One region of the Geobacillus sp. PLS 41 genome, then DNA from elsewhere that is predicted to be linked to it. Evidence: a T-box and tRNA genes for the amino acid it is inferred to sense, from the RefSeq annotation. Region 1 holds a T-box; the other holds one or more tRNA genes.

What was found. A T-box is a leader RNA that pairs with one kind of tRNA and senses whether it is charged. The one in region 1 lies ahead of thrS (threonine--tRNA ligase), so its partner is inferred to be a tRNA-Thr.
Region 2: it encodes a tRNA-Thr, which carries the amino acid that the T-box ahead of thrS (threonine--tRNA ligase) is inferred to sense. The anticodon was not compared.

What each region holds. Positions count from the first base shown of each region.
Region 1 covers NZ_CM151395.1:1,358,176-1,374,202, reverse strand. The annotation lists gene ACVX3G_RS06795 (DUF1294 domain-containing protein) at 1-97, opposite strand, end outside; gene rplT (50S ribosomal protein L20) at 155-514, opposite strand; gene rpmI (50S ribosomal protein L35) at 540-740, opposite strand; gene infC (translation initiation factor IF-3) at 754-1,275, opposite strand; ribosomal protein L20 leader region at 1,332-1,465, opposite strand; gene thrS (threonine--tRNA ligase) at 1,692-3,650, opposite strand; T-box leader at 3,710-3,940, opposite strand; partial or broken gene ytxC (putative sporulation protein YtxC) at 3,986-4,862, opposite strand; gene dnaI (primosomal protein DnaI) at 5,196-6,137, opposite strand; partial or broken gene ACVX3G_RS06760 (replication initiation and membrane attachment family protein) at 6,149-7,533, opposite strand; gene nrdR (transcriptional regulator NrdR) at 7,638-8,099, opposite strand; gene ACVX3G_RS06750 (aminotransferase class IV) at 8,167-8,565, opposite strand; gene speD (adenosylmethionine decarboxylase) at 8,689-9,063, opposite strand; gene ACVX3G_RS06740 (glyceraldehyde-3-phosphate dehydrogenase) at 9,378-10,406, opposite strand; gene coaE (dephospho-CoA kinase) at 10,523-11,128, opposite strand; gene mutM (DNA-formamidopyrimidine glycosylase) at 11,156-11,980, opposite strand; gene polA (DNA polymerase I) at 12,446-15,082, opposite strand; gene pnpS (two-component system histidine kinase PnpS) at 15,236-16,027, opposite strand, start outside.
Region 2 covers NZ_CM151395.1:407,601-423,627, reverse strand. The annotation lists gene cwlD (N-acetylmuramoyl-L-alanine amidase CwlD) at 1-396, shown strand, start outside; gene ACVX3G_RS01935 (Mrp/NBP35 family ATP-binding protein) at 590-1,606, shown strand; gene gerD (spore germination lipoprotein GerD) at 1,693-2,319, opposite strand; gene ACVX3G_RS01925 (KinB-signaling pathway activation protein) at 2,469-3,068, shown strand; partial or broken gene pdaB (polysaccharide deacetylase family sporulation protein PdaB) at 3,204-3,958, opposite strand; rRNA gene ACVX3G_RS01915 (16S ribosomal RNA) at 4,632-6,191, shown strand; rRNA gene ACVX3G_RS01910 (23S ribosomal RNA) at 6,552-9,481, shown strand; rRNA gene rrf (5S ribosomal RNA) at 9,581-9,697, shown strand; tRNA gene ACVX3G_RS01900 (tRNA-Asn) at 9,854-9,928, shown strand; tRNA gene ACVX3G_RS01895 (tRNA-Thr) at 9,936-10,011, shown strand; tRNA gene ACVX3G_RS01890 (tRNA-Glu) at 10,022-10,093, shown strand; tRNA gene ACVX3G_RS01885 (tRNA-Gln) at 10,208-10,282, shown strand; tRNA gene ACVX3G_RS01880 (tRNA-Lys) at 10,584-10,659, shown strand; tRNA gene ACVX3G_RS01875 (tRNA-Gly) at 10,664-10,735, shown strand; tRNA gene ACVX3G_RS01870 (tRNA-Ala) at 10,742-10,814, shown strand; gene rocF (arginase) at 10,963-11,862, shown strand; gene sigW (RNA polymerase sigma factor SigW) at 12,063-12,626, shown strand; gene rsiW (anti-sigma-W factor RsiW) at 12,641-13,252, shown strand; gene cdaA (diadenylate cyclase CdaA) at 13,325-14,146, shown strand; gene ACVX3G_RS01845 (CdaR family protein) at 14,139-15,377, shown strand; gene glmM (phosphoglucosamine mutase) at 15,405-16,027, shown strand, end outside.

The DNA.
Region 1 (16,027 bases):
GCTCGGCGGTGCGAAAGCGGCGGCGCTTCGCCTTGTATTTGTCGACCCCCATCACGAAAAAAGCGAGAAGATTGATCGCTATCCCGTATTGTACCATATCGATCCCTTTCCTTGATAAGAAAATGGCCACCCTGATCAAGGATGGCCATCGTTGTTATTTATTCAAATTCGCTTTCGCCAAGTCGGCGAGTTGGGCGAACGCGGCTTGGTCGTTCACCGCCAAGTCGGCGAGCATTTTCCGGTTCACTTCCACGCCGGCCAGCTTCAAGCCGTGCATCAAACGGCTGTAGGACAAGCCATTTTGGCGAGCCGCTGCGTTGATGCGGACAATCCACAGTTTGCGGAAGTCGCGCTTCCGTTGACGGCGGTCGCGATACGCATACATGAGCGATTTCATCACTTGTTGGTTCGCGACTCTATATAATGCGTGTTTCGCGCCGAAATAGCCTTTTGCGAGTTTTAACACTTTTTTGCGACGTCTGCGCGTCACTGGTCCACCTTTTACGCGTGGCATAATCGTTCCCTCCTATAGTCGGTCGTTATTTCAAGTTGTCAAGCATTTGGCGGATGCGTTTGAAATCGCCAGGCGAGACAAGCGTCGCTTTGCGGAGATGACGCTTTTGTTTTTTCGTTTTATTGGCAAACAAGTGGCTCGTGTACGCGTGGCCGCGTTTTAATTTGCCGCTGGCCGTTTTTTTGAACCGTTTCGCCGAGCCGCGGTGAGTTTTCATTTTTGGCATCGCAGGTTCCTCCTTACTTGTTGTCGTTTTTCGGTGCGAGCACTAAAAACATGTTGCGCCCGTCCATTTTCGGCGCCGTTTCGACAACGGCAATGTCGGCGCACGCTTCCGAGAAGCGGTCAAGGACGCGCTGCCCAATTTCTTTATGGGTGATCGCCCGACCTTTAAAGCGGATCGTCGCCTTCACTTTATCGCCTTTTTCCAAAAACTTGCGCGCATTGCGCAGCTTCGTGTTGAAGTCATGCTCCTCGATCGTCGGGCTGAGGCGCACCTCTTTGACGTTGATCACTTTTTGTTTTTTGCGCGCTTCTTTCTCTTTCTTCTGCTGCTCGAAGCGAAATTTGCCGTAGTCCATGATGCGGCAAACGGGCGGTTTGGCGTTCGGCGCGACAAGCACAAGATCCAAGTTGCGTCTTGCCGCAATCTCAAGCGCCTCCTGCTTCGACTTGATGCCAAGCTGTTCGCCGTTTTGGTCGATCAAGCGCACTTCACGGGCACGAATTTGTTCGTTGATAATAAAATCTTTGCTAATAATGAGCCACCTCCAAGGTTTTTTCCGACTGGCTTGTTTGCCAGCAGAGCCCCACTTCCAGCCAAAAAAAAGCGCAGATGCACAAAGCACCCGCGCAGTACGTCCTTACACTCGCATTGACGAACCGTAACAACCTGCCAACAGCCGTCTTGGCGTCGGTCAGGTGAGAAGCGGGGTGCTTCTGCTTTTGTTACAAACAAGCCATCATTCCACTTTATACACTATACCACCTTGGCGATGGCATGTCAAGGAGCGGATCTTGATAAACACAACGCCTTTTATTATAGCGGATCAACATTCAATTGGCAAGAGAAAATCTTGTTCACGCCGCCATTTCTTTGAAAAACCGCCCATGACATGGGCCATCGCCACCGTTGCTTCCTTGTGGCGCTTGAACGTTTATGTCGCCTGTCAACGGTTTATTGCGCTTTCCCTAATCTTGTCCGTTTTTCCCGCACATCGTCAGCGAGCAAGGCCATAAACTCGTCAAGCCCCATCGTCTGGCTTTCTTTTTCGCCATAGCGGCGGACGTTGACCGCTCGCTCAGACACTTCTTTATCGCCGACAACGAGCATGTACGGGATTTTTTGCATTTGCGCTTCGCGGATTTTATAGCCGATTTTTTCGTCGCGCTCGTCGACTTCGACGCGGAAGCCGCGTTCTTTCAACGTCCGCTGCACGTCATACGCGTAATCGAGGTGCGCCTCCGGCGACACGGGGATCACTTTGACTTGAACCGGGGCGAGCCATGTCGGAAACGCACCTTTATACTCCTCGATGAGGAACGCGACAAACCGCTCCATCGTCGAGACGACGCCGCGATGGATGACGACCGGACGATGCGGCTTCCCATCCTCGCCAATGTACGTCAAATCAAAGCGCTCGGGCAACAGGAAGTCAAGCTGCACCGTCGAGAGCGTCTCGTCTTTGCCAAGCGCCGTGCGCACTTGCACATCGAGCTTCGGCCCGTAAAACGCCGCTTCCCCTTCCGCTTCGTAGTAGTCGAGGCCGAGCTCGTCCATGGCTTCCCGCAGCATGCGTTGGGCTTTTTCCCACATTTCATCGTCATCGTAATATTTTTCTTTGTCATGCGGATCGCGGTAAGACAAGCGGAACGAGTATTCCTCAATGCCGAAATCCTTATAGACTTCCAAAATCAAGTTGACGACGCGCTTGAACTCGTCTTTGATTTGGTCCGGGCGCACGAAAATGTGGGCGTCGTTGAGCGTCATGCCGCGGACGCGCTGCAGGCCGGTAAGCGCTCCAGACATTTCATAGCGGTGCATCGTGCCGAGCTCGGCGATGCGGATCGGCAGCTCGCGGTAGCTGTGCAGCTTGCTTTTGTAAATCATCATATGGTGCGGGCAGTTCATCGGACGAAGCACAAGTTCTTCGTTGTCCATCTCCATCGGCGGGAACATGTTTTCTTTGTAATGGTCCCAATGGCCCGATGTCTTGTACAGCTCGACGCTGCCGAGCACCGGTGTGTAGACATGATCGTATCCGAGCGCCACTTCTTTGTCGACGATGTACCGTTCGATAATGCGGCGGATCGTCGCTCCTTTCGGCAGCCATAGCGGCAAGCCTTGTCCGACTTGTTGCGATGTCGTAAACAGCTCAAGCTCTTTGCCTAATTTGCGGTGATCGCGCTCTTTCGCTTCTTCAAGCAGGCGCAAATAACGATCCAAGTCTTCCTTTTTGAAAAAGGCCGTGCCGTAGATGCGCTGCAGCATTTTGTTGTTGCTGTCGCCGCGCCAGTAGGCCCCCGAGATGCTGAGCAGCTTGAACTCTTTGATTTTTCCAGTCGACGGCACGTGCACGCCGCGGCAAAGGTCGAAAAACTCGCCTTGCTCATAAATCGAAATCGGCTCGCCTTCCGGAATATCGGCGATCAACTCGAGCTTCAACTCATCGCCGATTTCTTCATACAGCCGGATGGCTTCTTCGCGGCTCACTTCTTTGCGGACGATGTCCAAATTTTCTTTGACAATCTTGCGCATTTCCGCTTCGATTTTCGGGAGGTCGTCTGGCGTCAGCTTATGCTCCATGTCGATATCATAGTAAAAGCCGTTTTCAATGACCGGACCGACGCCGAGCTTGACGTTGCCATACAGCCGCTTGATCGCCTGCGCCATTAAGTGGGCGGTGCTATGGCGCAAAATGTCAAGCGCCTCCGGCATGTCTTGGGTAATGATGACAAGCTCGCCATCTTCGTGAAGCGGCGTGCGCAAATCAACGAACCGGCCGTTCAGTTTGCCGGCGATCGCTTTTTTCTTCAGCCCCGGGCTGATCGAGGCAGCGATGTCTTCCGTCGTCGTCCCCTTCGGAAACTCCTTTTCCGCCCCATCTGGGAACGTGATGCGAATGACGTCTGGCATTGGCAATCACTCCTTTGTCATGATGATGAAAATGGAAAAATAAAAAAACTCCTCCCTCCTAAAGGGACGAGTTTTCATCGTGGTTCCACCCTTCTTCCCATGGCAACGCCTCGCCATGCCATGGCTCAACAAGAATAACGGTCGTCCACCGGCGGCAACTACTGGGCGTTGCGTTCGCTGCCGCAGCTCTGAGGGGGTAAGCGCATTTTTCGTGTTAGGAAGGTTCCAGCCGCTGCCTTCCCTCTCTGGAAACCGTAAAAATGCACCCATGTCCTCGTCATCGCTTGTATTCATCCATATTCATGACGACATTATAGCGAAAACAGCAGGAAAAATCAAGCTTCTCCCCCATTTCCAGCGTTGGCGGCAAACAAGCGGGAAAAATCGGCGCGGCGGCAGACGATCAGCCGTTCTTGAAACACGTTTTGCAGTGTCTGCACCATGCCGTCATCCGGATGATCGGTGTACAGCTCAATTTCCGCCGGAGCGAGCGAGACAAGCGGAGCGAGCACCGATGCATCAATATACATCGGCTGGCTGAAGACGAGATGGCGGTCGATCAACTGTCTCACTTCCGCCGCCGACAGCTCCCGCCGCTCGCTGTCGTAAAATACGAAGTGCGGCGGATCGTGCACCAAATACAGGCGCGGCCATTGCGGCGTCCGGCCAGCCAGGCAGTCGCGCAGCATTTGCACAAAATTTTGATACTCCTGCTCCAGCTTGTATTCATCAATCGCCAGCTCGACATAATGTTGGAGGCGCTCCATATACGGCTTTAACCGGAACGTAACGAACGAAGAAAACGAAAATGACAAGCCGTCGCGCAAAAAGGAGGCAAAAGCGTCGCGCAACATCACGGTGCGCGAGGCGGCAAACGCCGCGCTTTTCCGGTAATCGCTCCGCTCGCCGTCCAAAAACGAATGAGCGAGGGCCAAAATTTGCTGCTGTTCTTCGACGTCGCGGAAATAAAAAACATTGGCAATGATGGATAGCAGCAGCCGGTCTTCCATCACCTCCTGCATAAACGCCGTCATCGCTGGGATGATATGCTCCTCAAGCACACGCTTCTCCTCGCCCTGTATGTAAACCGCCACGGTTTTGTTCCCGTCATAAGCGGCATGAAACAGCGGACCGTCATCCGGTTGCCGGTGATCTAGCAGCCCAACCAATTTTTTCCGCTTCGCTTGCCTCGTCAAAATGGATTTCGATCACCCGCTGTCCCCCCTTTAGCCCGAAAGGAATGCTTGGTTTATATATATGGGGACAACGGGCTGTTTAGACTAAAAAACCACAAAGCTTAGCGGCGTTCATTGTTCGAGGAGAGGGTGCCCCAAAAGGATCGGGACACCCTTTCTTATTACCGTATACAGGCATAAAACAAATATGTTGTGTTTTGTTTAAGGGAAATTACCCTTTTGGGTCAGCCCCAGTCGGCAAACGAACCGCTTGCCGACTACGGCAGAAAAGCTAGAAACAGAACCTGCTCAACTAGTTTTTATGGGTTAATCAACATGCCTGTGCAAACGGCAACGTTTCAAATCGCCTTTATATATTTTGCTCACGGCGGTTCGGTCCAGTGATTTCAATCGGATAGGCCAAATAGCGGATTCGCTCCATAATGCGCGCCGCCTTCACCTTCTCTTCTTCGCCGCGCTGCGAATACGTCAAATGATGGGCGAGCTGCTGCATATCAAAGTTCGACGTGAAAAACGTCGGCAAGTTTTCAAACATCCGGTATTGCAAGATCGGGCCAAATACATCATCGCGCACCCAGCTTGACATCGCCTCCGCCCCAAGGTCATCGAGCATCAGCACCGGCACTTTTTTGATATAATCAAGCTTTTCGTTCATCGTCTGGTCTTGAAGCGAATGTTTCATCTCACGAAACAGCTCGGGCACGTAGACGATCAGCGACGAAACGTTTCGCTTCGCCAGCTCGTTGGCGATCGCGGCGAGCAAATACGTTTTGCCCACCCCAAACGATCCGTGCAAATACAAGCCTTTCATTTTTTTCCCTGGCTCGTATTCCGCCACAAACCGCTCGGCAAATCGGATCGCTTTGATCCGCCCATCGTCATTGAGATCGACGTCAGAGAGCGAAGCACGCAAGATTTCGCGCGGCATGAACATGCTTTGAATGAGCGACTCTTGCCGTTTTCGCTCGTCATGCTGCACTTTTTTGGGGCAGCGGTCGTACTCAACGTCGATCCTTCCACCGTTGACCACCAAATTTGGATGGTACCCCGGCAGCATGTTGTTGCATCGCTCAAGGCCCGGACATTGGCGGCAATTCCCGTGCTGCTCGATGAACTCATACAGCTTCATCAAGCTGCGGTCAACCGCATCGGCCGACAATTGCCGTTCGTGCGCCCGCAAAAACGGCTGCACGTCCGGATGCTCCAAAATGTAGCGTTTCATTTGTTCGTAGCGTTGTTTAAACCGTTGATTGCCAAGCAACCGCTGCAACAGGTGGTTTACTCGTTCCATGGCTTTTCCCTCTATGATTCATCACGGTATTTTTTCAGCCGTTCCTCAAGCTCTTTGCGCGCCTGTTCGACGTCAAAATCATCATCATCCGGCTGGCTGTAATCCATGTTCAGCCAGTCCGGGACGATTTCCGTGCGCACGACTTTGCGCACCGTCCGCGTCCCTTTTTCCTTTTCGTTCGCCCAGTTTTGGTATGTTTTCGCCTCTTCTTTCGCCAGTTCCATTGCTTCCTTCACGGTTTTCACCTTTTTGCGCGCCCAATGGCTGGCGATTTTTTCTACGTATTTTTTCGACAGCTTCATATTCGTCCGGAGCATGACATAATAAATGAGCACGTTGACAACTCCGGGGAGCAGCTGCTGCTGGAACATAATGTCTTCGATCAACTGCAAATCAGCAAGCGACGGCTCAGCGCCGCCTGAAATCTCTTTCAGCAGCTGGCGCGGGGAAATTGTTTCCAGCTGTTTCATTAGTTGCTCCTCTTTTGTGCGCGGTTCGATGTTTTCCATCGTCCGGTAGGCGAGCGGCTGCACTCGTTCGACGAGGCGCGGCTCGACACCGCCATGTTCGAGCTCATACCATTCGCGCGCCGCCCGGCGCAACGCGTCAATATCGATATGATAGGCCGGATCGATGACGCCAAGGACCAGTTTTTGCATCTCAAGCGGCGGAATGCCGTATAAAAACGCCAGCTTTTTAATCGCTTCCTTCACTTTCGCTGTCACAGCCCGGCGCGGCACAAGCTGCTTGGACAGGCCGGCAAAAAACAGCTCAAAGTCGAATACATCATCATCGAGCACATACGACGCCTCATCCCGCCTGATGTGATCCTTCCCTTCAAGCAGCTCGGGCCCGGCTTCTTCGCTGAGGCCGGCGACGATTTGTTCAGCGGGCACGGCCGAAAACACGTCGGAAAACGACCGCGTCACCTGGGTGAATTTCGTTTCATCAATGGAAGGACGGGCAAAAAAGTTGCTCAGCTGGATAAACAAGTGGCGGCCGACTTGCCGGTGCAAAAAAACGCTCAACATCTCGTCGCGGAAAAACTGGTCTGGCGCCAGCGGCGGACGCAGCTCATAAAGAAACAGCTTCGGTTCATCCGCCTCTGGAGCGTGGACGTATGTGTCGAGCAGCCCGATTCCTTCGAGTTTCAACCGTTCGCTGTAAATGTCCGGCAGTCCGCACTGCATGAGCGCCATAAGCCGATGATGGGTCGCTTCCTGGCCGTCAAGCAGCTCAAGCTCCCCCAAAGCGTCATATAAAGCGCCAACGCCCGGCAGCCGATGAGCGGCTGGTAAAGCAGCGTCAGCACTTTACGGTCCACCTCTTGCAACACCCCACGGCTTTGCACGGTATAACGGTCGACAGCAATCAGCTCTTTCCAATGGTGCTGCATCGCTCCGACCTTCCATTCCGCCGTATTCGTTTCAAACCGGCTCTCCCCTTTCCTGCCGAAAAGACGTTGAAAAAAGGGCTTGCCGCCTAACGCCAAAGCCCTTTTTACCGTTGCCCTTTTTTGATCAGCTCTTTCAGTTCTTCAATGAACACATTAATATCTTTAAACTGCCGATAGACGGAAGCGAAGCGGACATAGGCGACCTCATCGATGTGTGACAGGCGCTCCATCACCATTTCGCCGATCGTTTCGCTTTTCACTTCCGAGACGCCTTGATTGCGCAGTTCGCGCTCAATTTCCTGCGTCACTTTTTCAAGCTCCTCGAGCGCCACCGGCCGCTTCTCGCACGCTTTGATCAAGCCGCGCAAAATTTTCTCCCGGCTGAATTCTTCGCGCGTTCCCTCTTTTTTCACAACAATCAGCGGCGGCTCCTCGATCCGCTCAAACGTCGTAAACCGATAATGGCACTGTTCGCACTCCCGCCGGCGGCGGATCGAACGACCCTCTTCAACCGGGCGCGAGTCAAGCACGCGCGTGCCTTGATGATGGCATGAAGGACATCGCATAACATCCACTCCGTTGATCTTCTTATTTTCTATCATACCGGAATGGACGAAAGCAGACAAGATATAGTTAGCTGTTCAGTCCGGAACCGATATAGGGCAGGCGGGCGTCGAGCTTCCGATACAAATCGAGAATGACCGCCCGGCTATGCCCAAAATCAAACGGCAATAGCTTCGTCTCCGTCGTCGCGGAAAAGTCGACCGCCGTTTCAAACGGCCGCACGGAAATGACGGTAGCGACGATGAACAACTTTTTGCCGCGCTTTGTTTGCGCACAAATTTCGCCGCGCTCTTCGGAAACAGAAACGAGCTCGGCGCCGGGCAGCGACGAGAGCAGCTCCTTGACCGCATCGATGACGGCGCGGTTCGTCGCTTTGTAATAATGGCTTCTTAGCTCTTCATCTTCATGATTTTCCCGCGTTTCACAATGGTTTGTGAAGGCGTATTTGAGTGTTTTCCACATGCTCATTGCCACGTCTCCCTAGTCATTCTTTTTCTTCCATCATACCATGATTTTCGCCGCTGTTGTACCGCCGAGGGCGCAAAAAAAGGAGCGTTTCGCTTACGCTCCTTTCGGTTTATCATTATCCAATTACAGCGCCTGCGCCTTTTTCACTTCGATCGGGCGCATGCCGCGCGGAAGTTCAATCGTTTCCCGCGTTTGCGCGCCCAGCATTTCGGCAATGTAATCGGCGGCAATCGTCGGGTCTAAATGGCCGCATGTATACACATCAATGCTCGCATAGCCGTGTTCGGGAAACGTGTGAATCGTCAAATGCGATTCCGAAATAATGACGACCCCGCTTACGCCTTGCGGAGCGAATTTATGGAACGCCACTTCGCGAATCTCCGCTCCCGACTTTAACGCGGCGTCAACGAACGTTTTTTCAATAAAATCAATATCATTCAGTTTGTCAAAGTCGCATCCCCAAAGTTCCGAGATAACGTGACGACCCATCGTGTCCATGAAAAGAATCCCCCTTTAACCAATTTTCTCAAACTAATAAAAAAACAGAAGGTGAGTTGCAAAATGGCATGTATAACTACCACGGGGGAAAGTTAGTCCTAAGAGGTCCTAACCCTTTAAGTAGTCACATTACCCTTGCCGTTAAGAAGTTCACGAGACATAGTATACTTTGTTTAGGGGGTTTTTGCAACAGGCTTTTTTAATTTTTTTGCATAAAAAAGAGAAAAAGCGCCCACGCCCGCACCGTGGCCCGATCCGTTTGTGCGGATCGCAAAAGCCATAGCGCAGGCGGCGCGCTTCACATCGAACCGCTGTTACGCATTGACGCTGAGACGCTCATTCATTTTGGCCGCGACAAGATGGGCTAAATCAACGACGCGGCACGAATAGCCCCATTCATTGTCATACCAAGCGAGCACTTTCACTTTTCGCCCTTCCATCACCATCGTCGACAGGCCGTCGATAATCGCAGAATGCGGATTCGTATTGAAATCGATCGAGACAAGCGGCTCCATCGTGAAATCCAAGATGCCTTTCAATGGGCCGTCGGCAGCGCGGATCAGCGCCTCGTTCACCTCATCAACCGTCACATCGCGCTTCAAGTCGACGACCAAGTCGACGAGCGAGACGTTCGGCGTCGGGACGCGGAGCGCCATGCCATGAAGCTTCCCTTTTAAATGCGGCAGCACTAGGCCAAGCGCTTTCGCCGCTCCCGTTGTCGTCGGGATGATCGACTGCGCGCATGAGCGGGCGCGGCGCAAATCTTTATGCGGGTTATCGATGTTTTTTTGGTCGTTCGTATACGCGTGAACCGTCGTCATCAGGCCGTTTTCAATCCCAAACGCTTCATCGAGCACTTTGACGACCGGAGCCAAACAGTTTGTCGTACACGAGGCGTTCGAAATGATGAAATGGCGGTCGATGTCAAGCATATGCTCGTTGACGCCAACAACGATCGTCACATCTTCATTTTTGCCCGGGGCGGTTAAAATGACGCGCTTCGCCCCTGCCTCAAGGTGAAGGCTCGCCTTTTCGCGGTCGTTGAATTTTCCGGTCGCTTCAATCACAATATCGATATCAAGCTCTTTCCACGGCAGCTGTTTCGGGTCGCGCGAGTTTAACAGCCTCACTTTTTTGCCGTTGACGAGCAGGCCGTCTTCCAAGGCGATGACCTCACCGTCAAATTTGCCGTGGTTTGAGTCATATTTCACTAAATGGGCTAACGTTTCCGGCGGATAGCTGGCGTTCACCGCCACAATGTCGAGGTCAGAGGAATTGATGGCGCGCCGGAACACCATCCGTCCGATTCGTCCGAAACCGTTAATCGCCACTTTCGCCTTCATTCACTTTGTTCTCCTCTCATATATGTTATACTATTTTCTTATATTTGTATAAATAGTATATCATATTTTTAGGAAATGTGGAGAACAAAATGACTGAAAGCGAACAAAAAAGACGCCTATTTTTCCAAGGCGTCCCATTGTTTCAAAATAGCCAACAGCTGACGGCGTGTCTCTTCCCTCGTTCCGTTATTGTTGATGACCGCGTCGGCCCGCTTCATTTTTTCCGCCAGCGGCCATTGAGCGCGAATGCGGGCGCGCGCTTCTTCCTCAGTGAACCCGTTCCGCTCCATCAGCCGGCGAAGCTGGATGTCATCGTCAACATACACGACAAGTACTTTATCGACCCAGGATGTCAATCCGCTTTCAAATAAAAGCGGAATGTCCAATACGACCGTTTTCGCCCCGGAACGGACGAGCGCTTCTTTCTCCGCGAGCATTTTCTGACGCACCGCCGGGTGAACGATGGCGTTTAGCTTTTTCCGTTCTTCTTCGTCGTTGAACACGATCGCCCCGAGTTTCGCCCGATCGATCTCTCCATTTGTCTGCAAAATGCCCGGACCGAAGGCGGCGACAATCTGACGGTAGGCGTCTTCCCCCGGTCGGACGACGGCGCGCGCCGCTTCGTCAGCATCAATGACCGGAAGGCCGAGCTCGCGCATCATCGCGCTCACCGTGCTTTTGCCGCTGGCGATCCCGCCGGTCAATCCGATCGTCAACGTCATGGAACCTCTCTCCTTTTTACACGCCGCCTAGCGCTGGCAGCGCGGGCAATAATGCGTGCCGCGGCCGGCGACGACCGTTTTTTCAATCGGCGTGCCGCATCGTTTGCATGGCTCTCCTTTGCGTCCGTAGACGAACAAGCTATGCTGAAACGCACCCGCTTCCCCTTGCGTGTTCACGTACGTGCGCACCGTGCTTCCCCCTTTCATGACCGCCTCGCCGATCGTCGCCACCATTTCCTCATGCAGGCGCTCGATCTCTTTGCTGGAGAGAGAGGCGGCCGGCCGGCCGGGAAGAATGCCGGCGCGAAACAGCGATTCGTCGACATAAATATTGCCAAACCCAGCCACGACCGTCTGATCAAGGAGCAACGCTTTGACCGACCGTTTCGTTTTCACCGCCCGCTCCGCCAATACAGCTGGGGAAAACGCCGGGGAAAGCGGCTCCGGCCCAAGCTCAGCAAGCGGCGGCCGACGGTCAGCTTCTTCTTTGGCATAAACGTGCATCGTTCCGAACTTGCGCACGTCGCGGTAACGGAGTTCGCTGCCGTCCGTGAAGCAAAACACGACGTGCGTATGCGGTTCGAGCGGCTCGAGGGCAGAAGCAACGGCGTAGCGCCCTTCCATGCGCAAATGGGAAATGAGTGCATCGCGGTCGAGCAGGAATTTCAAAAACTTCCCTCTCCGTTCCAAACCACGCACCGTCTGTCCGATCATTCTTGCCGCAAACTCCTCGGGGTCTCGCGGATGGCGGATGATGTTCGGCCAAAAGATGCGCACATCCTCAATCGTTTTTCCGACAATAAGCGGCAAAAGCGTACGACGGATCGTTTCCACCTCCGGCAATTCCGGCATGGCGATCCCCCCTTTCCTCCGTTTTCCTGCATCGTTCCCGCCGACGCTTTCGCATTGACGCCGGTTCATCCGCCGAGAGAAAGATTCTCCATGGGGCGGCAGCTGTTTCGCTCCAATTCATCGAGTTGCAGCCGAGAATCGTCGCACCGAAAGATTCTGCCTAGAAGGCCGGTGAGAAACGCTGATTTTCGCAAAATCGGTCATGTTGGTTGAGAAGGACGACTCGATGTCCCAAGGCTTCTCAACTGGAGAAGAGTCGTTGTGAAACTGCTTTTTCATTCCATCACAGGCCTTCTTAGAAGGCTGATGAAAAACAATGGATTCGCTTGATTTATGAGAAATCACAAGGAATGAAGTGATGGTGTTGCAAGGTTTTTCAATTTGAGAAACACTGTTGGAGAGCAGTATTTCCCCTTAAATCACCGGCCTTTTAGGGGTGCCGGCGATCCACACCAAGACTCCTTTTTATTTCGCGTCATACCACGTCGAGCCATAATGGTAATCGACTTTGAGCGGCACGCGAAGTGTGACCGCTTGCTCCATCACTTCCGGAACGAGCCGGCACAGCCGCTCCATCTCTTCTTTCGGCGCCTCCAAAATGAGCTCGTCATGCACCTGTAGCAAAAGGCGCGCTTGCAGCCGCTCTTCCTTCAGTCTGGCGTTCAGATCGATCATCGCCTTTTTAATAATGTCAGCGGCGCTCCCTTGAATCGGCGTGTTCATCGCCATCCGTTCAGCAAAGCTGCGGACGTTGAAGTTGCGGCTCGTGATATCCGGCAAATAGCGGCGCCGATGCAGCAGCGTCGTCACATACCCTTTCTGTTTTGCTTCTTGCACAATGTTTTCCATATACCGCTTCACGCCAGGGAAGCTTTCGAAGTAGCGCTCGATGAATTCAGCGGCCTCTTTGCGTGAAATATTTAAGTTTTGCGCCAAGCCGTAATCACTGATCCCGTAAACGATCCCAAAGTTGACCGCCTTCGCCTGACGGCGCATGTTGGGCGTCACTTCGTCCTCGCTCACTTGGAAAATGTCCATCGCTGTTTTCGTATGGATATCCAAATCGCGGCGGAACGCTTCCATTAAATTGTCATCTTCCGCAATATGGGCGAGGACGCGCAACTCAATTTGCGAGTAGTCGGCAGCGAAAATGAGCCAATCAGACTCCGACGGCACGAACGCTTGGCGGATTTTCCGTCCTTCCTCAAGCCGAATCGGAATGTTTTGCAAGTTCGGCTCCGTCGAGCTGAGCCGTCCGGTTTGCGTCAACGCCTGATTGAAAATCGTATGCACCTTCTTTGTATCGGGTCGCACGACTTTCAGCAATCCTTCAATATACGTCGACTGCAACTTGCCAAGCTGGCGGTAATGCAAAATGTTTTCCACGATCTCGTGATAAGGCGCAAGTTTTTCAAGCACATCCGCCGAAGTGGAGTAGCCGGTTTTCGTTTTTTTCAAGACGGGCAGCTGCAGTTTTTCAAATAAAATGACGCCGAGCTGTTTCGGTGAATTGATGTTGAATTCTTGGCCGGCGAGCTCATAAATGCGCTGCTCGACCGTGCGCAGCTGCTCGGCGAGCTCTTCGCCCATCTGTTCGAGCCGCTTCGTATCCACTTTCACTCCGGCAAATTCCATTTCCGCCAAAATCGAAGACAACGGCTGCTCGAGCTCGACGAGCAACCGATCTTGTTCGTTGCGGCGCAGCTCATCCAAAAACGGCCGTTCGAGCGCCCAAATCGCCGCCGCCTTGCGGACGAGATGCTCGGCGAGCACTGGCTCATCCGGCACGGCCCGCTTCGCCCCTTTGCCATACACCGCTTCATCCGGGCGCACCGCTTCGTATTGCTTCATTTTTGCTGCGGCAGCCACATCATCAACACCTTGCGCCGGATCAAGCAAATAGGCGGCCAGCAATAAATCAAAGGAAACGCCGCATAGCTCAATTCCTTTCCATTTCAAGGCGACTGCCGCGCGCTTTGAGTCAAACATGCTTTTTTTCTTCGTTTCATCACCAAGCCAGGCGACAAACTGCGGATCGGCAAGCGCCGTCTCCGGGCGCAGGAAAAACCGTCCATGTTCGTTGACCACAGCGATGCCGACGATCGGCGCATCATGATAATTTTCCTCGACCACTTCAACGACAAGCGCCGCCTTGTCGGCAAGCATCTCCTCCGTCACGCGGTCAGCAAGCGTAAATGCCATCTTGGCAAGCGGTTTTTCCTCTTCTGATGACGGCGATTCCATTTTCTCTAAAAACGATTGAAACCCAAGCTCTTTAAATAAAGCGACCACTTTCTCCCGGTCTTCCCCTTGATAGACGATGTCATCAAGCGAGAGCTCGACCGGGGCGTCGCGGCGAATGGCGGCGAGCTTTTTGCTTAACAGCGCCATCTCCCGGTGTTGGCGCAGCGTTTCTTTCAACTTTTCGCCTTTGATCTCGTCAATGGAGGCAAGCACGTTTTCGACCGTGCCGAATTGCTTGAGCAGCTTGACCGCCGTCTTTTCCCCGATGCCCGGCACTCCGGGAATGTTGTCCGATTTGTCGCCCATCAATCCTTTCAAATCAACGATTTGTTCCGGAGTTAAGCCGTATTTTTCGCGGACCGTCTCCGGCGTGTACGGTTCGATATCGGTAATCCCTTTTTTCGTAATGTCCACCGTCACATGGGGGGAGGCGAGCTGGGTCAGATCGCGGTCGCCGGAAATGACTTTCACCTCAAACCCTTCCTGCTCAGCGCGGGCGGCAAGCGTTCCGATAATATCGTCCGCTTCGTAGTTCTCGAGTTCATAGGCGGGGATGCGATACGCCCTCAGCAGCTCGCGCAACAGCGGAAACTGCTCCGACAGCTCCGGTGGCGTCTGCTGGCGCCCACCTTTATACTCTTGAAACGCTTCATGCCGGAACGTCGTTTTCCCGGCGTCAAACGCGACAAGCATATGAGTTGGCTCTTCTTCCGCCAAAATTTTATTCAACATCATCGTAAACCCGTAGACGGCGTTCGTATGGATGCCTTTGTCGTTATGCAAAAGCGGCAAGGCGAAAAAGGCGCGGTACGCCACGCTGCTGCCGTCGATTAAAACAAGCTTTTTTTTCAATCTCATCCCTCCTCGGATGCTTCCTTGTCCTATTGTACCATGCCTGCGGCTTGCCTTGAACGCTCTCCCACCATGATGGGAGGCGCCGATTCATCCCGTGCTTACGCTCACGCTGAAAAATGGCAGGCTTCTCAGTTGGAGATGATAAAAAGAAGCCGGCTACCGCCCCGGCTTTGGAAAATGGATCGTGAACACGGTGCCGCGCCCCACTTTGCTCGCTACGGTAATATATCCATGGTGAGCCTCAACCAAATGTTTCACAATCGCCAGGCCCAACCCCGTTCCGCCGGAATCGCGGCTGCGCGCCTTGTCGACGCGGTAAAAACGCTCAAAAATGCGCGGGATTTCTTTTTCCTCAATGCCGATTCCGGTGTCTTTCACATGGATCAGCACTTCTTTCTTCGTCTCTTCCGCCTCGACAGCGACCCGTCCGTGCTCCGGCGTATACGTGATGGCGTTGGCGAGCAAGTTCAGCAAAATTTGCTTCATCCGATTTCTGTCACCACGGATGACAAGCCCGGATGGCGATTCGATATGCAAATCAATTTGTTTTTCCGCCGCTTTTTGGCGAAACACAGCAGCCGCTTCGGCGATGACTTGAGCGATATCCACGTCTTCGAGTTGCAGCTGAAATCCGTGCTGCTCGATTTTCGACAAGTCCAACAGTTCCTCAACGAGCGTTTGCAGCCGTTCGCTTTCTTTTAAGATGATGGTCAAAAAATGTTCGAGCGCCGCTTCATCCTTCATAGCGCCATCCAATAGCGTTTCGGCGAATCCTTTGATGGACGTCACCGGCGTTTTCAATTCGTGCGAAACGTTGGCGACAAAGTCTTTGCGGATTTGCTCAAGACGCTTCAGCTCCGTAATGTCGTGAAACACGACGACAATCCCTTTCCATTCGGCGTTCGTGCCAATGATGGGAGCCCCGTATACATCGAAATGTTTCCGCTC
Region 2 (16,027 bases), 950 kb from region 1:
AAAACGGAGGATTTGCTCGAACGAACGGCTTTCGTCAATCGATCGAATGCCGATCTTTTCATCAGCATCCATCTCAACGCCATCCCGTCGCCGCGTTGGCGAGGGGCGCAGACGTTTTATTACGGGTCTTTCATCGAAAACGAGCGGCTGGCGAGATTTATCCAAGCGGAATTGCGGCGCAATTTGGAGAACACCCATCGACTGGCAAAAATGATTGATACCGTCTATTTGCTCAAGCATGCAAAAATCCCCGGCGCGCTTGTCGAGGTTGGGTTTTTGTCGAATCCCGATGAGCGAGAGCTGCTTGTGTCTGATGGCTACCAAACGAAGCTGGCCGCCTCGATTTATAAAGGAGTGCTCCGCTACTTTTCCAATGAACATACGCCTCGCGAGTAGCGGGGATTTTTTAAGGTCGGAACAGAGGAGACAGATAGCCGACCGGCCTTGTTTCGCCAAAAGGAATTCGAAATTCCCCTTTTTCAACCGCGGGGACGTGCGGGAGCAAGTCAAACATGGCGGCCGTCTGCCGATTTATGGTATGATAACACGTAGAAATGACCATTGATTTGCAAAAGGGTTGGTGAATACGATGTTGACGGAAACTGAAGTGCGCGCCATTCTTGAAAAGATGAAAGATCCCTTTTTAAACAAAACGTTTAAAGAGACGAATGCCATCCAAGAAATCAAAATTAAGGAAGAGAAAAACCATGTCAGCGTGAAAATCGCGCTCGCCAAAACCGGAACGCCCGAGCAGCTTCGCGTGCAAACGGCGATCGTCGAGCAGCTGAAAGACGCGGGCGCTGCGACGGTCGGGCTGCGGTTCGCCGAACTGCCGCGCGATGTGGTGGAGAAATATAGCGAAAACAAGCAAAAAACGACGTATATCGCCATTGCCAGCGGCAAAGGTGGTGTCGGCAAGTCGACCGTTTCCGTCAATTTGGCGGTGGCGCTCGCCCGGCTCGGCAAAAAAGTCGGGTTGATTGACGCGGACATTTACGGGTTCAGTGTTCCGGACATGATGGGAATCACCGAGCGCCCGACGGTGAGGGGCGACAAAATCATCCCGGTCGAACGGTTTGGCGTAAAAGTCATTTCGATGGCCTTTTTCGTCGAGGACAACGCCCCGGTCATTTGGCGCGGCCCGATGCTTGGGAAAATGTTGAACAACTTTTTCAAAGAGGTCGAATGGGGAGACTTGGATTACTTGCTGCTTGACTTGCCGCCTGGTACGGGCGACGTCGCCTTGGACGTCCATACGCTCTTGCCGTCGTGCAAAGAAATTATCGTCACGACTCCGCATCCGACCGCTGCGTTTGTCGCTGCCCGCGCTGGGGCAATGGCGTTGCGCACCGAACATGAAATTATCGGCGTGATCGAAAATATGTCGTACTACGAGAGCCGGAAAACAGGGGAGCGGGAGTATGTCTTCGGCAAGGGTGGCGGAGAAAAGCTGGCCAAAGAGCTGCAAACCGAGCTGTTAGGGCAGCTGCCGCTTCAGCAGCCGGATTGGAACGACGACGACTTCGCTCCGTCCGTTTACGCAGAAGATCATCCGATCGGGAAAATTTATATGGATATCGCCCGCAAAATCGTTGCAAAATATTAATCGGTTTCACAAAAAGCGTCCGATGGCGAGAAACCGCCGATTAGAGCGTTGGCGGTTTTCAGCGCACGGACGCTTTTTTTGCTTGATTAACCTCCTCCGCCTTGTTGGTTGCCGGTGCTTTCTTCTCCCTCTCCCCCTTCCCCTCCGCCTTCTTCTTGTTTTTCTCCGCCTTGCTGAACCTTTTCAGCTGCTTTCATCAACATATCTTGAATTTTCGCCTGATACAGCGGGCTGTTCAACGTTTCCGTGATCACCTTTTGCAAATGCTGGCGGAACTCTTTGCTTTTTAAGACATCGACCATGGCTTTTTCCATTTCTGGATCTTTTAAAATATCGATCATCAGCGCCTGGTAATCGGGATCTTTCATGAGCGCCTTCATCATTTTTTCATGTTCTGCTTGCAGCCCTTTGGCAAAACTTTCAGCGAATTTCGGGTCTTTTAACGCACTTTCCCAGAACTTTTTTCCTTGATCGGATGTCAGCATTTGTTGCAGCGTTTCTTTTACAGCTTTTTGATCTATGACTAGTTGCTGCTTCATCTGATCTTCCGACATAATATCTTGAATCGCCTTTTTCCCCTCGTCGGTTTTTAAAATGTCAACAACCATCTTTTTCGTTTCGTCATAATCCGGGGGAGGGGGGCTGATTTCTTGAGGGGCACAGGAACCAAGAACGAGAAAACTGAGCAAGAGGAGCGGTAGGCATTTGTTCATGAAAGTGAGCTCCTTTCTGCAAAAATCCCTCACCCTTAATATGAATGTTGGCGAAAAAAATATACATGGGGGAGATCGGAGCTGGCTTTTTCACAAGGGCGCTGGTAAAATGGTAAGCGGGTTATGCTGAAATGATGGAGGATGAAGCTGTGAACAGCCGCAAATGGGTGCGTTTATTTTTATCGACGCTGCTGATCGGCGGCATCGCCACGGCGGCCGTCGGCATTGTGTTCAACTGGGAAGAATTCGGGCGCTTGCTGTTGCGCCTGGAAATGGTCGAATTTATGGCTGTTTTGTTATGGCATATCGGTGTTGGCTTTATTTTCAGCGTCATCAGTCAGGCGGGGTTTTTTGCTTATTTAACCGTCCACCGGTTCGGGCTTGGCATCTTCCGTTCGCTATGGAACGCTGTGCAGGTTGTTTTGATCATGTTCGTGCTGTTCGATTTAGTGTATTTCCGCTACATGGCGTTTGCGGACAAGGGCGATTCAATCATTCCGTATCTATTGACCGCATTGTTCATTTTGGTGGTTGGTCTCGTTGTTGCCTACGTCAAGAGCGCACAGACGAACAAAGGGGCGTTCGTTCCGGCTTTGTTCTTTATGGTCGTCGTTACGGTCATTGAATGGTTTCCCGTGTTGCGCATCAACGACCGTGATTGGCTGTATTTGATGTTGATTCCTTTATTAGTATGCAATGCATACCAGCTTCTTATACTGCATAAATTGACAGGCAGCGCGAAACAATAAAGAAAGCAAGGCGCCGCCTGTTTTCTTATGGCAGCCGCGAAAAAACGGCTGTTCGCCAAAAGCCAATCATTCCAATTGGCGGCTTGTCTGCCGCCGCAATCCAGCCGCACCGGCGCAGGCCGCTGTCGGAACGTGTCACTCGATCCCGCGGCTTTCGGCTTCGCCATTCGCCAACAGCTCGGAGAGGTTGACGTTTTTGTAGCCGTTTTCTTTCATGGAAGCGATAATTTTCGGCAGCGCTTTGGCTGTCTGTTTTGCCGAATCAGATGCGTGAAGGAGCACGATATCGCCCGGTTCCAGGTCCCTCGTGACGTTCTCAACAATTTGGTCTGTCCCAGGGTTGAGCCAGTCTTTCGAGTCAATGCTCCAATGGACGACAGTGTAGCCGAGGGACTGAGCAACTTTTAACACATTTTTGTTGAAGTTCCCCCCAGGGGGCGCAGCAGCTCAACCTGTTTAATTCCCAACATGTCAAACACTTTTTTCGCCATGATTAAATCTTGACGGATTTTGGCGTTCTCAAGTTCCGTATAGTTGACAAAGTTATATCCCATACTGCCAATCTCATGCCCCTCCTCTTTGATCCGCTTCACCACGGCTGGATGGCGTTCGGCCCATGAGGCGGATAAGAAAAAGGTCGCGTTTTGAATCCCATGCTGCTTCAAGACATCCAAAATTTTGTCTGCATTCTCATCTCCCCAGCTGATATCGAACGTCAACGCCACCTCATTGCGGGCGTTGTCCACTTTATATACCGCCTTCGGCCCAGAAGGAAGCGAAAAAACGGGACGGTTCATTTCATAAGCGTACAAGACAACGGCGGTGAAAAAGGCGGAGCAGATAATAATGAGAGCTTTTTTCAGCGTCCGTCCGTTCAACGCGTAAAACATGACATCGGCCCCCTTTTTTGCATTGTAAAATCGTTGTCCTAATAACATCTTATGCGGACAGCCATGGCGGTTATGAAACTTATTTGCCAGTCCTCTTACCGTCGAAGAGATGGAGGAAGCCTAAAGGAACGGTCTGGCGTCGGTTCTTGAAATTCCCTTAAAAAAGATATTGCATTTTTGATTGGTAAGTGGTATATTAAAAATCGTCGCTAATCCGACAGAGTGTTCGATAGCGGTGAGTGACGAAAAGCAACGGAAAAGATCTTGACAAGAAAAAAGAGGCATGTTAGTATAAAAGAGCTGTTTGCAATAGGAAGCTTCAACTATTCTTCAGTTCAAGACTGCAAATCAGCAGAGAAGTTGTTTCAATGCAGCAACTTTGCGTCTGTGTCTTCTAGTGAATTCGGGGGAATTGGGTTCCTCGACGCAAGACTGCAACGAAGCAAGTTCAAGAAGAGGTCTCGTTCCTTGAAAACTGAACGAAACGAAGCGCGAAAGAAAAGCTGAGGCCCGCGGGTCGCCGCGATGGGCAAATGTTCTTCGCCTGCAGGGATTTACAATCCCGAAGGCGAAGGTGATTTGACCCCGAGCGGCGGCGGGCCGAAGCTGGACAATACGAAAAGCGGAGGCCGCTTTGGCCGAAGTTGGACAATGCGAAAAGCCAATCAACTTTCTTTTGGAGAGTTTGATCCTGGCTCAGGACGAACGCTGGCGGCGTGCCTAATACATGCAAGTCGAGCGGACCGGATCGGAGCTTGCTCTGATTTGGTCAGCGGCGGACGGGTGAGTAACACGTGGGCAACCTGCCCGCAAGACCGGGATAACTCCGGGAAACCGGAGCTAATACCGGATAACACCGAAGACCGCATGGTCTTTGGTTGAAAGGCGGCCTTTTGGCTGTCACTTGCGGATGGGCCCGCGGCGCATTAGCTAGTTGGTGAGGTAACGGCTCACCAAGGCGACGATGCGTAGCCGGCCTGAGAGGGTGACCGGCCACACTGGGACTGAGACACGGCCCAGACTCCTACGGGAGGCAGCAGTAGGGAATCTTCCGCAATGGGCGAAAGCCTGACGGAGCGACGCCGCGTGAGCGAAGAAGGCCTTCGGGTCGTAAAGCTCTGTTGTGAGGGACGAAGGGGCGCCGTTCGAAGAGGGCGGCGCGGTGACGGTACCTCACGAGAAAGCCCCGGCTAACTACGTGCCAGCAGCCGCGGTAATACGTAGGGGGCGAGCGTTGTCCGGAATTATTGGGCGTAAAGCGCGCGCAGGCGGTCCCTTAAGTCTGATGTGAAAGCCCACGGCTCAACCGTGGAGGGTCATTGGAAACTGGGGGACTTGAGTGCAGGAGAGGAGAGCGGAATTCCACGTGTAGCGGTGAAATGCGTAGAGATGTGGAGGAACACCAGTGGCGAAGGCGGCTCTCTGGCCTGCAACTGACGCTGAGGCGCGAAAGCGTGGGGAGCAAACAGGATTAGATACCCTGGTAGTCCACGCCGTAAACGATGAGTGCTAAGTGTTAGAGGGGTCACACCCTTTAGTGCTGCAGCTAACGCGATAAGCACTCCGCCTGGGGAGTACGGCCGCAAGGCTGAAACTCAAAGGAATTGACGGGGGCCCGCACAAGCGGTGGAGCATGTGGTTTAATTCGAAGCAACGCGAAGAACCTTACCAGGTCTTGACATCCCCTGACAACCCAAGAGATTGGGCGTTCCCCCTTCGGGGGGGACAGGGTGACAGGTGGTGCATGGTTGTCGTCAGCTCGTGTCGTGAGATGTTGGGTTAAGTCCCGCAACGAGCGCAACCCTCGCCTCTAGTTGCCAGCACGAAGGTGGGCACTCTAGAGGGACTGCCGGCGACAAGTCGGAGGAAGGTGGGGATGACGTCAAATCATCATGCCCCTTATGACCTGGGCTACACACGTGCTACAATGGGCGGTACAAAGGGCTGCGAACCCGCGAGGGGGAGCGAATCCCAAAAAGCCGCTCTCAGTTCGGATTGCAGGCTGCAACTCGCCTGCATGAAGCCGGAATCGCTAGTAATCGCGGATCAGCATGCCGCGGTGAATACGTTCCCGGGCCTTGTACACACCGCCCGTCACACCACGAGAGCTTGCAACACCCGAAGTCGGTGAGGTAACCCGCAAGGGAGCCAGCCGCCGAAGGTGGGGCAAGTGATTGGGGTGAAGTCGTAACAAGGTAGCCGTACCGGAAGGTGCGGCTGGATCACCTCCTTTCTAAGGAGAAAAGCGGAGGCCGCAATGGCCAACCTACCAATCCATCGCGCTTCTGTTTCGTTCAGTTTTGAAGGAATGAGAAATTCCTTCACTTGTTTTGCGCCTGCGTCTTCTAGCAGATTCAAGGAAGATGGATTCCTCGGCGCAAAGCTGCAAGGAAGCAGACTCAAGGCAGTCGCTTCGTTCAGTTTTGAAGGAATGAAAAGTTCCTTCAAAAGCGCCTGTGCCTGCGTGTGCTAGCAGGTTCAGGGAAGCAAGATTCCTCGGCGCAAGACTGCAGAGAAGCAAATTCAAGAAGCAGTCTCGTTCCTTGAAAACTAGATAACCGATTAACATAAGGAAGAAGCCGAGAGCGCAATAGGTTAAGCTGGAAAGGGCGCACGGTGGATGCCTTGGCACTAGGAGCCGATGAAGGACGGGGCAAACGCCGAAACGCTTCGGGGAGCTGTAAGCAAGCGTTGATCCGGAGATGTCCGAATGGGGGAACCCACTGTCCGTAATGGGGCAGTATCCATGCCTGAATCCATAGGGCATGGAGGGCACACCCGGGGAACTGAAACATCTTAGTACCCGGAGGAGAAGAAAGCAACCGCGATTCCCTGAGTAGCGGCGAGCGAAACGGGAACAGCCCAAACCAAGAGGCGAGTCCTCTTGGGGTTGTAGGACCGCTCACGATGGGAGTGAGAAAGGGACGGGGTAGACGAACCGGTCTGGAACGGCCGGCCAGAGAAGGTGAGAGCCCTGTAGTCGAAACTTCGTTCCCTCCCGAGCGGATCCTGAGTACGGCGGGACACGAGGAATCCCGTCGGAAGCAGGGAGGACCATCTCCCAAGGCTAAATACTCCCTAGTGACCGATAGTGCACCAGTACCGTGAGGGAAAGGTGAAAAGCACCCCGGGAGGGGAGTGAAAGAGAACCTGAAACCGTGTGCCTACAAGTAGTCAGAGCCCGTTGATGGGTGATGGCGTGCCTTTTGTAGAATGAACCGGCGAGTGACGATGGCGTGCGAGGTTAAGCCGAAGAGGCGGAGCCGCAGCGAAAGCGAGTCTGAACAGGGCGTGTGAGTACGTCGTCGTCGACCCGAAACCAGGTGATCTACCCATGTCCAGGGTGAAGGCCGGGTAACACCGGCTGGAGGCCCGAACCCACGCACGTTGAAAAGTGCGGGGATGAGGTGTGGGTAGGGGTGAAATGCCAATCGAACTTGGAGATAGCTGGTTCTCCCCGAAATAGCTTTAGGGCTAGCCTCGGGTTTGAGAGTCTTGGAGGTAGAGCACTGATTGGGCTAGGGGCCCCAAACGGGTTACCGAACCCAGTCAAACTCCGAATGCCAACGACTTATGCCCGGGAGTCAGACTGCGAGTGATAAGATCCGTGGTCGAGAGGGGAACAGCCCAGACCGCCAGCTAAGGCCCCGAAGTGCACGTTCAGTGGAAAAGGATGTGGAGTTGCAAAGACAACCAGGATGTTGGCTTAGAAGCAGCCACCATTTAAAGAGTGCGTAATAGCTCACTGGTCGAGTGACTCTGCGCCGAAAATGTACCGGGGCTAAACGTGCCGCCGAAGCTGCGGGATGACCGTTGGTCATCGGTAGGGGAGCGTTCTAAGGGCAGAGAAGCCAGACCGGAAGGACTGGTGGAGCGCTTAGAAGTGAGAATGCCGGTATGAGTAGCGAAAACAGAGGTGAGAATCCTCTGCGCCGAAAGCCTAAGGGTTCCTGAGGAAGGTTCGTCCGCTCAGGGTTAGTCGGGACCTAAGCCGAGGCCGAAAGGCGTAGGTGATGGACAACAGGTTGAGATTCCTGTACCACCTTCTTCCCGTTTGAGCGATGGGGGGACGCAGGAGGATAGGGCGAGCAGGCGGCTGGAAGAGCCTGTCCAAGCCGTGAGGCTGATCCGCAGGCAAATCCGCGGATCATAAGGCCAAGCGGTGACGGCGACGGAGTAATCCGGAAGTCCCCGATTTCACACTGCCAAGAAAAGCCTCTAGCGAGGGAAGAGGTGCCCGTACCGCAAACCGACACAGGTAGGCGAGGAGAGAATCCTAAGGCGCGCGGGAGAACTCTCGTTAAGGAACTCGGCAAAATGACCCCGTAACTTCGGGAGAAGGGGTGCTCTTTGGGGTGAAGAGCCCTGAAGAGCCGCAGTGAAAAGGCCCAAGCGACTGTTTATCAAAAACACAGGTCTCTGCGAAGCCGAAAGGCGACGTATAGGGGCTGACACCTGCCCGGTGCTGGAAGGTTAAGGGGAGCGCTTAGCGGAAGCGAAGGTGCGAACCGAAGCCCCAGTAAACGGCGGCCGTAACTATAACGGTCCTAAGGTAGCGAAATTCCTTGTCGGGTAAGTTCCGACCCGCACGAAAGGTGTAACGACTTGGGCGCTGTCTCAACGAGAGACCCGGTGAAATTATACTACCTGTGAAGATGCAGGTTACCCGCGACAGGACGGAAAGACCCCGTGGAGCTTTACTGCAGCCTGATATGGAATTTTGGTATCGCTTGTACAGGATAGGTGGGAGCCTGGGAAGCCGGAGCGCCAGCTTCGGTGGAGGCGGCGGTGGGATACCACCCTGGCGGTATTGAAATTCTAACCCGCACCCCTTAGCGGGGTGGGAGACAGTGTCAGGTGGGCAGTTTGACTGGGGCGGTCGCCTCCCAAAAGGTAACGGAGGCGCCCAAAGGTTCCCTCAGAATGGTTGGAAATCATTCGGAGAGTGCAAAGGCACAAGGGAGCTTGACTGCGAGACGGACAGGTCGAGCAGGGACGAAAGTCGGGCTTAGTGATCCGGTGGTTCCGCATGGAAGGGCCATCGCTCAACGGATAAAAGCTACCCCGGGGATAACAGGCTGATCTCCCCCAAGAGTCCACATCGACGGGGAGGTTTGGCACCTCGATGTCGGCTCATCGCATCCTGGGGCTGTAGTCGGTCCCAAGGGTTGGGCTGTTCGCCCATTAAAGCGGTACGCGAGCTGGGTTCAGAACGTCGTGAGACAGTTCGGTCCCTATCCGTCGCGGGCGGAGGAAATTTGAGAGGAGCTGTCCTTAGTACGAGAGGACCGGGATGGACGCACCGCTGGTGTACCAGTTGTCCCGCCAGGGGCACCGCTGGGTAGCTATGTGCGGACGGGATAAGCGCTGAAAGCATCTAAGCGTGAAGCCCCCCTCAAGATGAGATTTCCCACCGCGCAAAGCGGGTAAGATCCCTCGAAGATGACGAGGTCGATAGGTCCGAGGTGGAAGCGTGGCGACACGTGGAGCTGACGGATACTAATCGATCGAGGGCTTGACCTATGAGCGGCTTCTTCCTGAGCACGGTTATCTAGTTTTGAGGGAATGAAAAAGTCTTGACAACAGGTCAACTTTCCTTATAATAAGACTTGTCCATTGTTGCCTAGTGGCTATGGCGGAGGGGAAACACCCGTTCCCATCCCGAACACGGAAGTTAAGCCCTCCAGCGCCGATGGTAGTTGGGGCCAGCGCCCCTGCAAGAGTAGGTCGCTGCTAGGCAATGTTTCATTATTCTGCAATAGTTCAGCGACGAGCTTCACATCTTCGAATTCGCTACGAGTTGCCTCGACGCATCTCGCTCCCTTGAATTAGCTGGCAGAGGAAGAGGCAACGAGCACATTGGGAAAATGTGCATGACATATAGTTATTCATCATTCCGCAATAGCTCAGCGGTAGAGCAACCGGCTGTTAACCGGTAGGTCGTAGGTTCGAATCCTACTTGCGGAGCCATTTTTACGCTTCCATAGCTCAGTAGGTAGAGCACTTCCATGGTAAGGAAGAGGTCACCGGTTCGAGCCCGGTTGGAAGCTCCATTTATTTTCCGGCCCGTTGGTCAAGTGGTTAAGACACCGCCCTTTCACGGCGGTAACACGGGTTCGAATCCCGTACGGGTCACTCCATTTCGGCCAGTCGTCCTTTCAAGGATGATTGGCCGAAATGAAAAGTGTATACTTCCCTGATTGCTGAGATATAATAGCAATTGAATACAGCGTTTCTTTCTCATCGCGTTGGGCTATAGCCAAGCGGTAAGGCAACGGACTTTGACTCCGTGATGCGCTGGTTCGAATCCAGCTAGCCCAGCCATTATTTTTTTGTACATAAAAATGGTCATGAGCCATTAGCTCAGTAACGAGCGCTACATCTTCGAGTTTGCTTCGAGTTGCCTCGACGCACTTGGCATCTTTGAATCGGCTGGGAGAGGAAGAGGCAGGTAGAGCTAGGTAGTACCTAGAGTGTATACCCAACCATGAGCCATTAGCTCAGTAGGTAGAGCAACGAGCAAAGCATCTTCGGATTTGCTTCGAGTTGTCCCGACGCATCTTGCTTCCTTGAATATGCTTGTAGAGGAAGGGACATCGTTCACTGTGAGTGTATACTCAACCATGAGCCATTAGCTCAGTAGGTAGAGCATCTGACTTTTAATCAGAGGGTCGGAGGTTCGAGTCCTCCATGGCTCACCATAGCGCGGAAGTAGTTCAGTGGTAGAACACCACCTTGCCAAGGTGGGGGTCGCGGGTTCGAGTCCCGTCTTCCGCTTGGGGCGGGGCCTTAGCTCAGCTGGGAGAGCGCCTGCTTTGCACGCAGGAGGTCATCGGTTCGATCCCGATAGGCTCCATCAAGAGCAGACTGCTTGACAACCAAAAGCAGCCTGCTCTTTTTTGTTATATCGGTATAAATATTCAAAATTTTGTCAAGTTGAGTCATCCCCTTTCTTTCCTCTACAATAAAGACGTAACAGGAACCGGAAAGGAGTGGGAGACAGCATGAAGCCAATTTCAATTATCGGGGTTCCGATGGATTTAGGGCAGACACGCCGCGGCGTTGATATGGGGCCGAGCGCAATGCGTTATGCAGGCGTCATCGAACGTCTGGAACGTCTTCATTACGATATTGAAGATTTGGGAGATATTCCGATTGGAAAAGCAGAGCGGTTGCACGAGCAAGGAGATTCACGGTTGCGCAATTTGAAAGCGGTTGCGGAGGCGAATGAGAAACTCGCGGCGGCGGTTGACCAAGTCGTTCAGCGGGGGCGCTTCCCACTTGTGCTGGGCGGCGACCATAGCATCGCCATTGGCACGCTCGCCGGGGTGGCGAAACATTATGAGCGGCTTGGAGTGATCTGGTATGACGCGCATGGCGACGTCAACACCGCGGAAACGTCGCCGTCTGGAAACATTCATGGCATGCCGCTGGCGGCGAGCCTCGGGTTTGGCCATCCGGCGCTGACGCAAATCGGCGGATACAGCCCCAAAATCAAGCCGGAACATGTCGTGTTGATCGGCGTCCGTTCCCTTGATGAAGGGGAGAAGAAGTTTATTCGCGAAAAAGGAATCAAAATTTACACGATGCATGAGGTTGATCGGCTCGGAATGACAAGGGTGATGGAAGAAACGATCGCCTATTTAAAAGAACGAACGGATGGCGTTCATTTGTCGCTTGACTTGGATGGCCTTGACCCAAGCGACGCACCGGGAGTCGGAACGCCTGTCATTGGAGGATTGACATACCGCGAAAGCCATTTGGCGATGGAGATGCTGGCCGAGGCACAAATCATCACTTCAGCGGAATTTGTCGAAGTGAACCCGATCTTGGATGAGCGGAACAAAACAGCATCAGTGGCTGTAGCGCTGATGGGGTCGTTGTTTGGTGAAAAACTCATTTAATGCATGTGGGCAAAGAGGGTTGGTTGCGGGATTCACGGATATGATGATGATTTGTTCCCGCTGTTTGTGAAAGAGGGGCTGCCATTTGTTTGGCGTCCCCTCTTTTTCCGTTGTATGATACAATAAATATGTTGCATGAAACTTTTCTTGATCGAGCGCCGTAATATACGGTAAGCCGTGAGGCGGGGGTATTGTATTTTATGGATCTATTTATTAAAAAGAGAATTAAGGCGATCCAAAAAGGGGATCAAAACGCATACGCGGATCTTGTCGATTTGTATAAGGACAAGATTTACCGTCTTTGCTATCGAATGCTTGGCAATCGGCATGAGGCGGAAGATGCGGCGCAGGAGGCGTTCATCCGCGCCTACATCCATATTGATACGTACAATCCAGAAATGAAGTTTTCCACTTGGCTGTACCGGATCGCGACGAACTTGACGATCGATAAATTGCGGAAACGGAAGCCGGACGTGTATTTAGATGAAGAGGTCGGAGGCACGGACGGGTTGACGATGCAGGCTCAGCTTCCTTCCCGCGAAGCATCCCCGGAGGAGGCAGTGGAAAGCCTGGAGCTGCAAGAGACGGTGCAGCGAGCGATTGAGCAGTTGCCAGAAAAGTATCGAAGCGTGATCGTGTTGAAATATATGGAAGATTTGTCCTTGCAAGAAATCAGCGAGATTTTAGGGTTGCCGGTCGGCACGGTGAAAACGCGGCTGCATCGCGGCCGTGAAGCGTTGCGCAGGCAATTGGGTCATTTATAAGAGGGTGGGAGACTATGGAATGTCCGAAAGAAATCGTGTTGCTCATGCACAGCTATTTTGATGGAGATCTCCAGCCAGAAGGAGAGCAGCAGCTGAAAGAACATTTGCGTTCGTGCGCTGCGTGCGCTGCCCATTTTCACGAGCTGAAAAAGACGGTTGCTTTCCTCCAATATGCCGCCCACGTTGCGGCGCCGCCGTCGTTTGCAGCCAAGGTTATGGAGGCGATGCCGAAAGAGAGAAAGACCGCGCGGCTGCGCCGTTTTCTGCATCGTCATCCGCTGCTTACGGCTGCCTCGTTGTTTTTCGCGCTTACTTTCGGCAGCTTAGCCTCTTCATGGGGGGAAAGAGGCGCGTTTTCCGTCTCAGCTGATGAACATGTCATCATCCGCGATCATACTGTCATCGTGCCGAAAGGAGAAACGGTCAAAGGAGATATTGTCGTCCGCAATGGCTCGATTCGGATTGAAGGAACGGTTGATGGGGACGTGACTGTGATCCATGGAAAGAAATATATGGCGTCCGCCGGGCAAGTGACAGGGGAAGTGGAGGAAATTAATCAAGTGTTTGAATGGATTTGGTATAATATTAAAGAAAGGTTCAATCGTGCGCTCCAATCGATTGAATGATGGCAGCCATCGTTCGATGGCTTTTTCCGTGGCCATCAACAGATTGGAATTAGAGATAAAGGAAGTGTGAAGATGTCCTTCGGAGAGCTCCCCATCGTGTCATATTTGTTAAAAGTGGTTGATATCCTTGTCGTTTGGTATGTGATTTACAAGTTGATCATGATGATTCGCGGGACGAAGGCCATTCAGTTGTTAAAAGGCATTTTTTTAATTATTTTGGTTCGTTTCGTGAGCAATTACCTCGGATTGACGACGTTGCAATGGCTGATGGATCAGGCGATCATTTGGGGATTTCTCGCGATCATCATCATTTTTCAACCAGAATTGCGGCGCGCCCTTGAGCAGCTCGGCCGCGGACGGCTGTTCACCCGCAATACGGTCAATGAAGAGGAAGAGCGGATGCGAATGGTGGAAGCCATTGTCAAAGCGACCGAGTATATGGCGAAGCGACGCATCGGCGCGCTGATTTCCATTGAGCGGGAAACCGGAATGAACGATTATGTCGAAACCGGCATTATGTTAAACGCTCATGTATCGCCGGAACTGCTCATTAATATTTTCATTCCGAACACGCCGCTTCATGATGGGGCGGTCATTATTCAAAAAAACCAAATCGCTGCGGCGGCCTGTTATTTGCCATTATCGGAAAGTCCGTTTATTTCGAAAGAGCTCGGAACACGCCATCGGGCGGCGCTCGGCATCAGCGAAGTGACGGACAGCGTCACCGTCGTCGTGTCGGAAGAGACGGGAGCAGTATCGTTGACGAAAAACGGCGAGCTGTACCGCGATTTAACGATCGATGAGTTTCGGGAGCTGTTGACCGGCGAACTTGCTCCAGCGACGAAGGCGCCTGCTTCTTCCCGTTGGCAGTGGAGGGGGAAGAAACATGGATAAGTTGATGGACCATCCTTGGTTTATTCGCGTTGTCTCCTTATTGCTGGCGATTATGCTGTATATGTCGGCCAATGTCGGGGCGAAAACTGGTGAGACGCGCAACACGTTTGGCCAGGAAGATACGGAAACGTTGGTCGATATTCCGGTGGTCGCTTACTATGATGAAAACAACTTGGTCGTATCGGGTGTCCCGAAATACGTGAACGTTACGCTCCAAGGACCCGCCAGCATTGTCAAGCCGACGGCTCTACAACGAAATTTCGAGGTGTATGTCGATTTAACGGAATTGCCATTAGGGACATACACGGTGCCGATCAAATACAGGGACATCTCCGACAAGTTGAAAGTGACGATTCAGCCTTCCTCGGCCAAAGTGACGATTCGTGAAAAAGTGTCGAAACAGTTTCCGGTCGGTGTTGAATTTTTCAATCGAAACAAAATGCCGGATGGCTATTCCGTTGGAGAACCGACGGTGAAACCAGATGCCGTGACGATTACCGGGGCGAAGGAACGAATCGACGAGATTGCCTTTGTCAAAGCCATCGTCGACTTAGATGGGGCGACGGAAACGCTGACGAGAGAAGCGCGCGTTCGAGTGTACGATCGACGGGGAAATGAGTTGGATATTGAGCCAGAGCCATCGTCGGTGGAAGTAACCGTGCCGGTGAAAAGCCCGAGCAAGACGGTGCCGGTTCAAGTGCAGACAACCGGAGAGCTGCCGGATGGTGTGCATCTTGTCAGCGTCACGCCGGAGCCGGATCGGGTCACGATTTATGGACCGAAGGAAGTGTTGAACCATATTGACAAGCTGGAAGGATTGACAGTTGATTTGGACGACATTACCGACGATGCGACGGTAGAACTTGACGCTCCGCTCCCTGATGGAGCAAAAAGCGTCAACCCAGACAAAATCAAGGTCCATATTGATGTGGAAAAAGACGTCACGCAAACGTGGAAAGACGTGCCGATCGCTGTCATCGGCTTGCCGGATTCATACAAAGCCGAATTTGTCAAACCGCTTGAAGGCAAAATTACGGTCCGCCTTGTCGGTCCGCCCGATGTCGTCCGCGGGTTGACAAAAGACGATATTCGTTTGTATGTCGATGTCGGTGGACTTGACACCGGCGAACATCAAGTTCCCATTCAATGGAACCACCCTGAACAAGTCCAATGGCAGCCGTCGGTGGAAACGGCGATGGTCCAGATTAGCGAAAAAGCGGCTGCACAATAAACTGCATAGTAAGGAGAGAGTGAACGAATGGGCAAATATTTTGGCACTGATGGTGTACGAGGAGTCGCAAATCGTGAATTGACGCCAGAGTTGGCGTTTCAAATCGGCCGCTGCGGCGGATACGTGCTGACCAAAAGCGCTGAGCGCCCGAAAGTGCTGATTGGGCGCGACACCCGCATTTCCGGCCATATGCTTGAAGGCGCCCTTGTCGCCGGGCTTTTGTCGATCGGGGCGGAAGTGATGCGCCTTGGCGTTATTTCCACGCCAGGCGTCGCCTATTTGACGAAGGCGCTTGGAGCACAGGCCGGCATTATGATTTCCGCCTCCCACAACCCGGTGCAAGATAACGGCATTAAATTTTTCGGTCCGGACGGGTTCAAGCTGTCGGATGAGCAGGAAGCGGAAATTGAGGCGCTGATCGACAGCGCGGAGGATATGCTGCCGCGGCCGATCGGGGCTGGGCTTGGGCAAGTCAACGACTATTTCGAAGGCGGGCAAAAGTACTTGCAGTATTTAAAACAAACGATTGATGAAGAAGATTTTTCCGGGATGAAAATCGCCCTCGACTGCGCGCACGGGGCGACGTCATCGCTGGCGACGTACTTATTTGCCGATTTGGATGCGGATGTCGTGACGATGGGGGCGTCGCC